3 regions of the Arthrobacter sp. UYNi723 genome follow, and region 2 is predicted to be linked to each of the others. Evidence: predicted binding sites of a transcription regulator. Region 2 holds the regulator's gene; each other region holds the start of a gene.
The links. The regulator HrcA, encoded in region 2, represses chaperone genes, less so after heat shock. The targets are predictions, from matches to a motif close to TTNGCACTCGNNNNNNNCGAGTGCNAA.
Positions count from the first base shown of each region.

Region 1: the regulator HrcA is predicted to act here: its motif matches at 1,405-1,431, upstream of ACVWY0_RS02000 (FmdB family zinc ribbon protein).
Region 3: the regulator HrcA is predicted to act here: its motif matches at 1,647-1,673, upstream of ACVWY0_RS06190 (Hsp20/alpha crystallin family protein).

Region 1 is NZ_JBSRZM010000002.1:24,641-27,907, forward strand. It holds gene galU (UTP--glucose-1-phosphate uridylyltransferase GalU) at 1-647, opposite strand, end outside; gene ACVWY0_RS01995 (5-formyltetrahydrofolate cyclo-ligase) at 755-1,375, shown strand; gene ACVWY0_RS02000 (FmdB family zinc ribbon protein) at 1,492-1,755, shown strand; gene cpaB (Flp pilus assembly protein CpaB) at 1,855-2,601, shown strand; gene ACVWY0_RS02010 (AAA family ATPase) at 2,621-3,267, opposite strand, start outside.
Region 2 is NZ_JBSRZM010000010.1:38,326-41,592, reverse strand. It holds gene ACVWY0_RS09850 (DUF4870 domain-containing protein) at 1-184, opposite strand, end outside; gene ACVWY0_RS09845 (DUF3097 domain-containing protein) at 313-1,161, opposite strand; gene hrcA (heat-inducible transcriptional repressor HrcA) at 1,309-2,322, shown strand; gene dnaJ (molecular chaperone DnaJ) at 2,400-3,267, shown strand, end outside.
Region 3 is NZ_JBSRZM010000005.1:169,284-172,550, reverse strand. It holds gene ACVWY0_RS06200 (hypothetical protein) at 1-341, opposite strand, end outside; gene ACVWY0_RS06195 (J domain-containing protein) at 460-906, opposite strand; gene ACVWY0_RS06190 (Hsp20/alpha crystallin family protein) at 1,145-1,570, opposite strand; gene ACVWY0_RS06185 (MerR family transcriptional regulator) at 1,704-1,997, shown strand; gene ACVWY0_RS06180 (Hsp20/alpha crystallin family protein) at 2,121-2,345, opposite strand; gene ACVWY0_RS06175 (RNA polymerase sigma factor) at 2,850-3,077, shown strand; gene ACVWY0_RS06170 (RNA polymerase sigma factor) at 3,153-3,267, shown strand, end outside.

The DNA of each region.
Region 1 (3,267 bases), on a different contig from region 2:
GGGTGGAGGACGTAGCGGCCAATGACGGCCAGGTTTGAGGGCGCCTCGTCCACGCTGGGCTTTTCGACGAGCTTATTGATCCTGACGTAGCTTTCACCGTCGATCTCCTGCACGTCGGCACAACCGTAGGCACTGATCTGGGAGGGTTCCACTTCGATGAGGGCCACCACGGATCCGCCGGTCTTGGACTGGACTTCGATCATGGTGCTGAGGAGTTCGTCCCGGGCATCGATCAGGTCGTCGCCCAGGAGGACTGCGAACGGTTCGTTGCCGACGTGCTGCTTTGCACGCAGTACTGCGTGGCCCAGGCCGTTGGGGTCACCCTGGCGGACGTAGTGGATGTCACCGAGGTTGCTGGCTGCCTGGATGGACTCAAGTTTGGCCAGGTCGCCCTTGGCTTCCAGGGTGTCCTCCAACGAAGGAACCCTGTCGAAGTGGTCCTCCAGGGCACGCTTGTTCCGTCCCGTGATCATCAGGATGTCATTGAGGCCAACGTTGACAGCCTCTTCAACCACGTACTGGATGGCCGGCTTGTCCACCACCGGGAGCATTTCCTTGGGCATGGCTTTTGTGGCCGGCAGGAACCTGGTGCCGAGGCCGGCAGCGGGAATAACGGCCTTGCGTACTGTCTGCTGAGTGGTAGTCACTGGACTAATCTAACGGAGGGGCTGACCATTCAGTAATTATTGGTGGCTCCTGGCCAGCGCGGCGCAGACGCGGCAACGGCCACCCCGAACGGCAAAGAAGGAGCGGCATGTCCCAAGGCAGCAGCGAAGCCAAGGCGGACATCCGCGCACGCCATCGTGCGCGCCGCACCGCGACGGACCCCACACAACGCGACGCGGCAGGCGCCGCCCTGGCCGTCCACGGCGTTGCCTGGGCTGAACAGCTCACCGGTGGGACGCCGTCGACCTTTTGCGCCTACCTGGGCGTGGTCCCGGAGCCGCCCACGCTGCCCCTGATCAGCGAACTTCACCGGCTTGGCCACAGCGTCCTACTCCCTGTCTGCGAGCTCGCCCGCCGGCTGAGCTGGACGTACTGGACCCCCGGCGTCGAGTTTGTCCGCAGCCGCTATGCCCCGGTGCTGGAACCTGCCGGACCGCGCCTTGACCTCGGCATCATGGCGTCCGTTGCTGCACTCTTCATCCCCGCCACGGCCGTGGACAGGGACGGCAACCGCATAGGCCAGGGCGGCGGCTACTACGACGTCCTGCTGGGCTCCCTGGCCGGGGACGGCCTTCAGATCCCGTTTGCGGCCATCGTCTTCGATTCCGAACTGCTCCCGGCCGGAAGCATTCCCGCCGAAGACTTTGACCGGAGGGTTCCGGCTGCGCTCACGCCCTCAGGTTTGATCCGGCTGCCGGACCCGGCCTGACGGAGGGCTGCTTTCCGGGGGTGATAGAATTGGCACTCAGGCCCTGCGACTGCTAATGGACGGTTTCCGCTCAGCGCAGCACAGGACCTCTCGTTTGCCCCCGAGGAGGATCACCAGTGCCCACTTATGCTTACGCCTGCAAGGATTGCGGCCACGCCTTCGACGTTTTCCAGTCGTTTACCGACAGCACCCTGACTTCATGCCCGGAGTGCCAGGGCGCCTTGCGCAAGAAATTTAACAGCGTGGGTGTGGTCTTCAAGGGCTCCGGTTTCTATCGGACCGACTCCCGGGATGCCAAGGGAAGCACCGTTTCGGCTGCCCCTTCCGCGCCCGTGGCCGCTCCGGCGCTGGCGCCTGCCACCGCCGCTGCCGCCAGCTGACCTCCGGTCCAAAAAGACGTACGACGCCGGCAGCTCGGTTGTCCACATAGGCACCACTGCTTCTGTCGGGTTTGGTTGCCGCTACGTAGCGTGGTTCCCATGCCCGCTACCCTCTTTCGTTCCAGCCGCGGATCCGCCCCGCCGGGACGCCCGGTCCGCCGCCCGCTCCCGTCAGCAAGCACCAGGGGCGCGCGCGGCCACAGGCTGTTGTCCTGGCTCGGCCGGAACCGGCGCCTCGCGATAGCGCTCCTGCTCTGCCTTGCTGCCGGGATCACGGTCCATCAGCTCACTCCCCCGCCCGCCGATACGGTCTCGGTGTTGGCGGCGGCGCGGGATCTCCCCGCAGGCACGGCCTTGACAGCCACGGACCTGACGGCAACGAAGATCCCGCCGGGGATGCTGACCGCCGGATCCATGTCCGACACCAGTGAAGCCGCCGGCAAACAACTGGCAGCCCCGTTGCGGAAGGGCCAACTGATGACGGACTCCCTGCTGCTGGGACCCGGCCTCCTGACCGGAACGCCGCCGGGCTCCGCAGCCGTGCCCTTGAGGATGGCCGATCCTTCCTCCATCCAGCTGGTATCGCCCGGGCAACTGGTCAACGTGGTGCTGACCGGGGCGAACGGCTACGACCAGCAATCCCCCTCAGAGGTGCTGGCTTCATCCGTTCCCGTCCTGTGGACGTCAGGACAGGGCGGCAAGACGGGTCAGTGGTTGGGCACCGGCGAAACCGACGGGCTGATCGTCGTGGCAGCAGCCCCGGAGCAGGCTGCCCGGCTGGCGGGGGCCTCCACACAGGGCAAGCTGTTTTTCGTCCTGGTGGGACCCGAGGGCGGGGCCGGGTGACGCCGCTGCAGCCTGGAGGTCAGCCCCAGTGCGGCGGCTTGTTTTCCTTCAGCCATGCGTCGTGATCGTTGTCGGGACCATCGCCCCAGCGCTTCGGGTCATCCTCCGCAGCCTTGTTGGGCAGGATGCCCGCGGCCCCGGGCAGCTGGCGCTCCGGCACAGCCGCGTTCCCGTTTCGTGCGTCGTCCGCGTGGTCGTTACCGTGTGTATCTGCCTGATCGGCGTTCCGTGGGGTCACAACAACCGCCTCCTCACTGGCCAGGCGTCCGGCCTGGTCGTCGTTCCTGTCGTTTCCTTCGCTCGCAAGCGCCAGCGGGTCCATGTCCTCGTCAAAGAATCCGCCCGAGGCCGTGCCCCGTCCGGGCGGCAGAACATTCTCAAGGCCCAGGTAACCCGCGATCCGGTCCGCGCAGGCGGACGGGTCCGTGAAGACTTCGATGGTCCACAGCGGCATGTACCGCCAGCCCATCCGTTCCAGCAGCTGCGGACGGAGCCGGCTCCGCTCACGGACACTCATGGTGCGGTATTGCTCCGTGCCGTCCGATTCGATGGCCACCGGCCGCGGAATCTCGGCGTCGTCCTGACCCATGGTGCTGAGTGGGTCTGCTGCGGCCACCACGTCAATCACGCCGTCGTACTGGTGCCAGACGCGGGCGCCGCGGGCAC
Region 2 (3,267 bases):
CACGGAAAATCAGGTAGATCAGCAGTGACGGAACACAGCCGAGGATCCCGCCGAAGTGTGCCAGTGTGGCCCACTGGCGGTCTTCGCTGGCCGTCAGGGGCAGCGCATTCGCCGGAACGCCCTGGTACTCGGAACGGCCCTGGCCGCCGTGGTCGTCCCGGTGCTCGCGTGCGTTTTGTGCCACGGTTTTCTTCCTTCGAAAGTGCAATGGTGCTGGGTTGGAGAATGCCGGACTGAAGCAACTGCAGCCTCCGCAGTACCAAGAATACTGGTTCAGCCACCAAATGCTGCCGACAGGAGCCGAATCCGGCGTTAAGGCACTGTCAGGAAGTCGATGACTTCCTCCACTCTCCCGAGCAGTGATGCTTCCAGGTCCGCGTAGCTGCGGACGGCCCCCAGGAGCTTTTGCCAGCCAAGCCCGATGTCTTCCTTGGTGGAGTGCGGCCAGCCGAACGCTGCCAGGATTCCGGTCTTCCAGTCCTGCCCGCGGGGCACCACCGGCCATTCTTCGATGCCCAGTACAGCGGGCCGGATGGCCTGCCACACGTCAACGTAAGGGTGCCCGACGATCAGGACATTCCCCGCCGCGCCGGGGGAGGCCATCACGGCAGCCGCGATGCGCCACTCCTTCGAGTCCGGCACCAGGTGGTCCACCAGGACCCCCAGCCGCCGCCCCCGACCGGGACCGAATGCGGCTACCGCCCCCGCCAGGTCATCAATGCCATGCAAAGGCTCGACGACGATGCCCTCTACGCGGAGATCGTCACCCCAGACTTTTTCCACGAGTTCGGCGTCGTGTTTTCCCTCCACCCAGATCCTGCTGGCTTTGGCCACCTGGGCACGCTGGCCGGCCACGCGGACTGAGCCGGACGCCGTCCGGCCGGCGGCCACGGGGGCGGCCTGCCGGGGCGCCGGGGGAACGAGCCGGATGGGCTGCCCCTCCAGGAGGAACCCGAAGCCCAGCCGGAAGGACCGGGACTTGCCGCGCCGGTCTTCGAGGGCCACTACATGCATGCCACCGGACTTCTCCACCCGGGTCACCGCTCCCACCCAGCCTGACTGGGCGTCTTCGAGAACCATGCCACGTTCCACGGGGACCTCAGGGAGTTCGCTTCTCACGGGCGCGGTGATCTCCTGCGGACCCCAGTTCTGGTACTGCATGGATTGATTCCGCCTTGCCGCTAGATCCTGGCCCGGAATTTCGCCCGGAGCGGTACCAATGCTAACAACGGGGTGACTCATATTAGACTGTTAGCACTTAGGCATGTCGAGTGCTAACCCTGCAGTGACCACGGATGGAGGTGGAGTATGAGCGAGCCGCGCAAACTCGAAGTACTGCGCGCCATCGTGGAGGACTATGTGCACTCCCGCGAGCCAGTAGGTTCAAAAGCGCTCGTGGAACGCCACCACCTCGGCGTGTCCAGTGCCACCATCCGCAACGACATGGCGGCCTTGGAAGACGACGGCCTGATCACGGCCCCGCACACCAGCGCGGGACGGATCCCCACAGACAAAGGCTATCGGCTGTTTGTGGACCAGATTTCAGCGGTAAAGCCGCTTTCCCACGCGGAACGGCGTGCAATCCAGTCGCTGCTGGAGGGCGCAGACGATCTGGACGACGTCTTGGACAGGACCGTCAGGATGCTGTCGCAGCTGACCAACCAGGTCGCCGTAGTGCAGTATCCGCATCTGAGCCGCGCCACCATCCGCCACATCGAATTCGTCCTGCTCGCGCCCCGGCAGGTCCTGGTGGTCCTCATCGCCACCACCGGCAAGGTCGAACAGCGCGTGATCGACGTCGGCCAGGACCTCGGCGACGACGCCATCGCCGCGTTGCGGACACACTTCCTGGGATCACTCGCGGGCATCTCGCTGAGCCGGCTGACCCCCTCGCTGCCGGGAGTCGTTTCGTCCGTCAGCCCGGGCCAGCGCGCGGCGGCCCAGGCTTTGGCCCACGGGCTGGAAACGCTCGCCCACAGCAGCCGCGAGGAACGCATGGTCATGGCCGGAACGGCGAACCTCGCCCGCTCCAATGTGGATTTTCCGCTCAGTATCGGACCGGTCCTGGAAGCGCTCGAGGAGCAGGTTGTCCTGCTGCGCCTCCTGAGCGACATGGCGCAGGATCCGAGGGGCGTGGCAGTCAGCATCGGGCGTGAAAACCCGTACGACGGGCTCGCGGAAGCCTCCGTGGTGGCCACGGGCTACGGACCAGACAGCACTGCCAAGATCGGTGTGCTCGGCCCCACCCGGATGGACTATCCCACCACCATGGCCGCCGTCAGGGCAGTAGCCCGTTACCTTTCAAGAATTCTGGGTCCGTAACAGCACCGCGGTCCAGGCACGTAGAGCAGTGCCGGCAGCCCGGCTGCCGGCAGTACAACAAGGAAGAGATACGAACTTTGAGCAGCCACTACGACGTCCTCGGAGTCTCGCCGGAAGCCACCGGGGAAGAGATCAAGAAGGCCTACCGCAAGCTGGCCCGCACTCTTCACCCGGACGTAAACCCCGGGGACGATGCATCGGACCGCTTCAAGGCCGTGACCCATGCCTACGAGGTACTTTCGGACCCGCAGAAGCGCCGGATCTATGACACCACCGGCAACGAGAACGGCACCGACAACGGGTTCGGCGGCGGCGGATACTCCGGCCAGGGCTTCGCGTTCCAGGACATCTTCGACACGTTCTTCGGGGCCGGCGGCACCTCCGGCCCCGCTTCCCGGGTCCGCCGCGGCCAGGACGCGCTGATCAGCGTACGGATCGAACTCCGCGATGCCGTGTTCGGCGTCAACCGGAAACTCGAAGTGGACACAGCCGTCACCTGCCCCACCTGCAACGGGTCATGCTGCCGCGAAGGCAGCCACCCTGTGCGCTGCGATATCTGCGGCGGCAGCGGCCAGGTCCAGCGCGCGGTGCGCTCCATCCTGGGCCAGGTCATGACGGCGGCCCCGTGTGGCAGTTGCGAAGGCTTCGGGACGGTCATCAAGGACCCCTGCAACGAATGCAGCGGCCAAGGCCGCATCCGCAGCCGGCGGTCGCTCACCATCAAGGTGCCGGCCGGTGTTGCCACGGGCACCCGGATCCAGCTCTCCGGGCAGGGCGAAGCAGGCCCGGCCGGCGGACCGTCCGGGGACCTGTACGTGGAACTCCGGGTCAACAACGACGCCACCTACGCACGCGACGGTGACGACCTGCACGCAACGTTGCACATCCCGATGACTGCCGCCGCCTTGGGCACCGAGCTGTCACTGGAAACCTTTGACGGGCTGC
Region 3 (3,267 bases), on a different contig from region 2:
GCTTTACTGAAGGCGTCGTTGCGGAGGGTGATCTGTTCTTCGGTGTTTGTCTTGCCTGGCTCGATGTAGGCCGTATGTCCGGGGTGCAGCACCCAGATACCCCCGGACGGGGGCAGGTAGAAGACGCCGAAGGAGCGGTGCCGGGCGTCCTCTGCCCAGATCGGGACCACTGCGATCGCCGCGCCGGTGTCGGCGTTGATCCATTGGGCCCGGGGCAGGGGCTGCAGGTGGACCTGGACGGCGGTGTCCAGGAACGGGGCCGTTCCTTTGCCCCAGCGCTGCTCAAACCGTTCGTGAAACGCCGGCATCAGAAGGTGGTCGTACGGGTGCCAGTCGCTCATGGCAGGCTCCTTTCAGGGTCGCGTCAGGGTCGCGCGGCGTGACGGTAACGGGGCTGGGCACGGCTGTTTTCACCGGCGGATCCACCATAGGATCCGGTACCCGCCAAGGGCGGGTTCTTCACCGCGTGCTGCACGGTTCGGTAGCCGCTCGAACAGATCCCATCGGCCGGTAACCTGCCGTCCGGTGACCTGCGGTCCGGCGGTTGGGTTCCCGGGGTTTTCCCACCGCACCGGGCCGATGAACAGGGCAGGGCCGGACGGGCCGGGTGGCCCAGTGCCGGGCGCCCGTGCGGCCGCGGCGCGGGAGCTTGTGCCGGCGGCGGCGACCCCCGCCGCTGCCGGTCGTAGGCAGCCCGCTTGACCGGGTCGCCGAGAACGGCGTAGGCGTCCATGATGTCGTGCAGTTCCTGCATTCCGGACCGGCGGCCACTGTTCCGGGGGTACGGGTGCGGGTGTCCGGATGATGGGCGCGCACCAGCGCCCGGTAGGCGCGGGCGACCTCACGGGCACTCGCGGCGGGCCCGAGGTGGAGAACCTCGTAGGGATCCGGGCTGTGCTCTTTCATGGTCGGGTGTTCCGCCTGTTGGTCGTTTCCTGTCCGCACCCAACCCCCCTGGGGTACGGCGAGGGGCGGGGATGGTCCCCGGTCCGCGGGGGCCGGGGACCATCGGTGCGGGAGGCATCGTCGGGGGCCGTTTTTCCGGTGCGCAACTGGCGCAATGGCGTGGCTTCTCTGCATCGCCATCTAGTTACTGGCGGCCGGTCCAATGCTCCCGGTCCCGCGGGTCTGACCCGGGCGCGTCTTAGGCCTTGATTTCCTGACGCGGGGTCTTCTCCGATGCGATTTCGATCCGGCGCGGTTTGGCTTTTTCGGCCACCGGGATCCGCAAAGTCAGCACCCCGGCGTCGTAGCTGGCCTTCACCGCGTCGGTATCCAGGGCATCGCCGAGGATGAGCTGGCGGCTGAAGACGCCGCGGGGCCGTTCGGCGGCGATCAGCTCGGTGTTTTCACCGGCCGGGTCCTTGCGTTCTGCCTTGACCGTCAGGACGTTGCGTTCGACGTCGATGTCCACTGAATCCACCGCGACCCCCGGCAGGTCGAAGGCGACGACGAATTCTTCCCCGTCCTGCCAGGCATCCATGGGCATCGCGGCCGGCCGGGCTGTGGTGCCAAGGACCTGCTGGGCGAGCCTGTCGAGCTCGCGGAACGGGTCGGTACGCATCAGCATGGTCATCTCACTCCTTGCAGTCGATTCTGTCATTCGGTCCCAGCCGCTTATCTATGGTGGCTGGTATAGATTTTTTATAGCACTGGTGGGAAACTGGTGCAAGGGGTTTTTCGGGGTTTTTGAGGAGTATCCGATGGAGACAAGAACCGGGAGGGCTACGGGGGTGTATGCCATTTCCGTGGCCGCCGAGCTGGTGGGGATGGGGCAGCAGAACCTCCGACTTTATGAGCGCAAGGGCCTGCTGGAACCTGGCCGGACGGTCGGGGGAACCCGGCGGTACAGTGAACAGGACCTGGAGACCCTGCGCCGGATCAGCGCACTGCTCGAGGACGGGCTGAATCTGGCCGGCATCCGCGCGGTCCTTCGTCTTGAGGCCGTTAACGTGCGGCTGGAACGGGAATTGGCGGCTGCCCGGACCCGGCGCTGAGTGGAAGCGGCGTGTGCCCTGCGGTGGCAGGGGCCGGCCGCGGGGCCTTCGGCAGGGCGAAGCAACCCCGGTGTACAAGGCGCTGCGCCCCGGGTCCGGGCCGCCCGCTCTTTCCCCGACGGTTTAGCCGCGGGAGATGGGGACCTTCCGGTTCTCCGGTGTTCCCTGTTCGGGCAGCGGCACACGGATTTCCAGGATGCCGTCGGTGTATGAGGCCTTCACCTCGCCCGGATCGATGGCCGACAGAAGGCTCACGGTCCGGGAGAAGGTCCCGTACGGGAATTCGGAGCGGTAGCCCTCTTTGTCCGCCGTCCGGGGCGGTACGCCTCGCGCGGACGTGTGCTTCACGAAACATCGGGAAAGGGGACGACATCAGGCTGGTCCCTCCCCAGAGGTGTTGGGATCGTCCCCGGCATAACATGACCCCACGGGCGTGGAGGCCGAGGTGGCAAGGGTTTTGCGAGAGCTCTTGGAGCAGGCGGTTGAAGTCCTCGCCACCGGGCCGCGACCATTAACCCCCACGGCCGCCGTGGTGTCTATGAGCTGCGGAGGCCGCAGTTCTCAAGTAAGGCCGTTCTCGAAATCCTTCGTTTTCTGGAACGAAAGCGACGGGGCGGCAGGAAGATGTCGCGGCACGGGACTGTGACTTTCAGCGGTAAATGGCGGCGTTTTGGCGGCGCTATTTGTCGCGCGCCCATGGGTCCTCAAGGGGATCCCTTACCGAGCACCCACTGCCTGCCCAGCTCTTTGCTCGCGGGCGCACCCTGGGTGAGAAGTCTTTAGGTCTGGAGATGAATGTAAAGTTTTTCGGATTCTGCGAAACCTTTTGGGCGTTGCCGGACACTAAAGGGCATGGGGAACATACAAACCGGGGACGAGGGGCTGTGGCGCCAGAGCCTTCTGGGCCAGGGCGACGCCTTTGGCGTCCTTTACGACCGGCACCGGGACAGGGTTTTCCGCCACGCCTACCGGTTGTGCGGGAACCACCACGATGGCGAAGACATCATGGCTGGCGCTTTCCTTGAACTTTGGCGGAGACGAAAGCACGTCCGGGTGGTCGAAGGATCGATCCTCCCCTGACTACTGGTCACGACCACGAACGTAGCCCGCAACCGCGCGCGTGCTGCTGCCCGCTACCAGCGGCTCCTGAACTCCTTGCCGCGTAACCAGGAAGCTGACGACCCTTCAGCTGATCCGTACCGCAGATACCAGAACCAACTCGATCAGGACCTTGCGCAGGCTCTTGCCACCCTGAACTCCGAAGACCTGC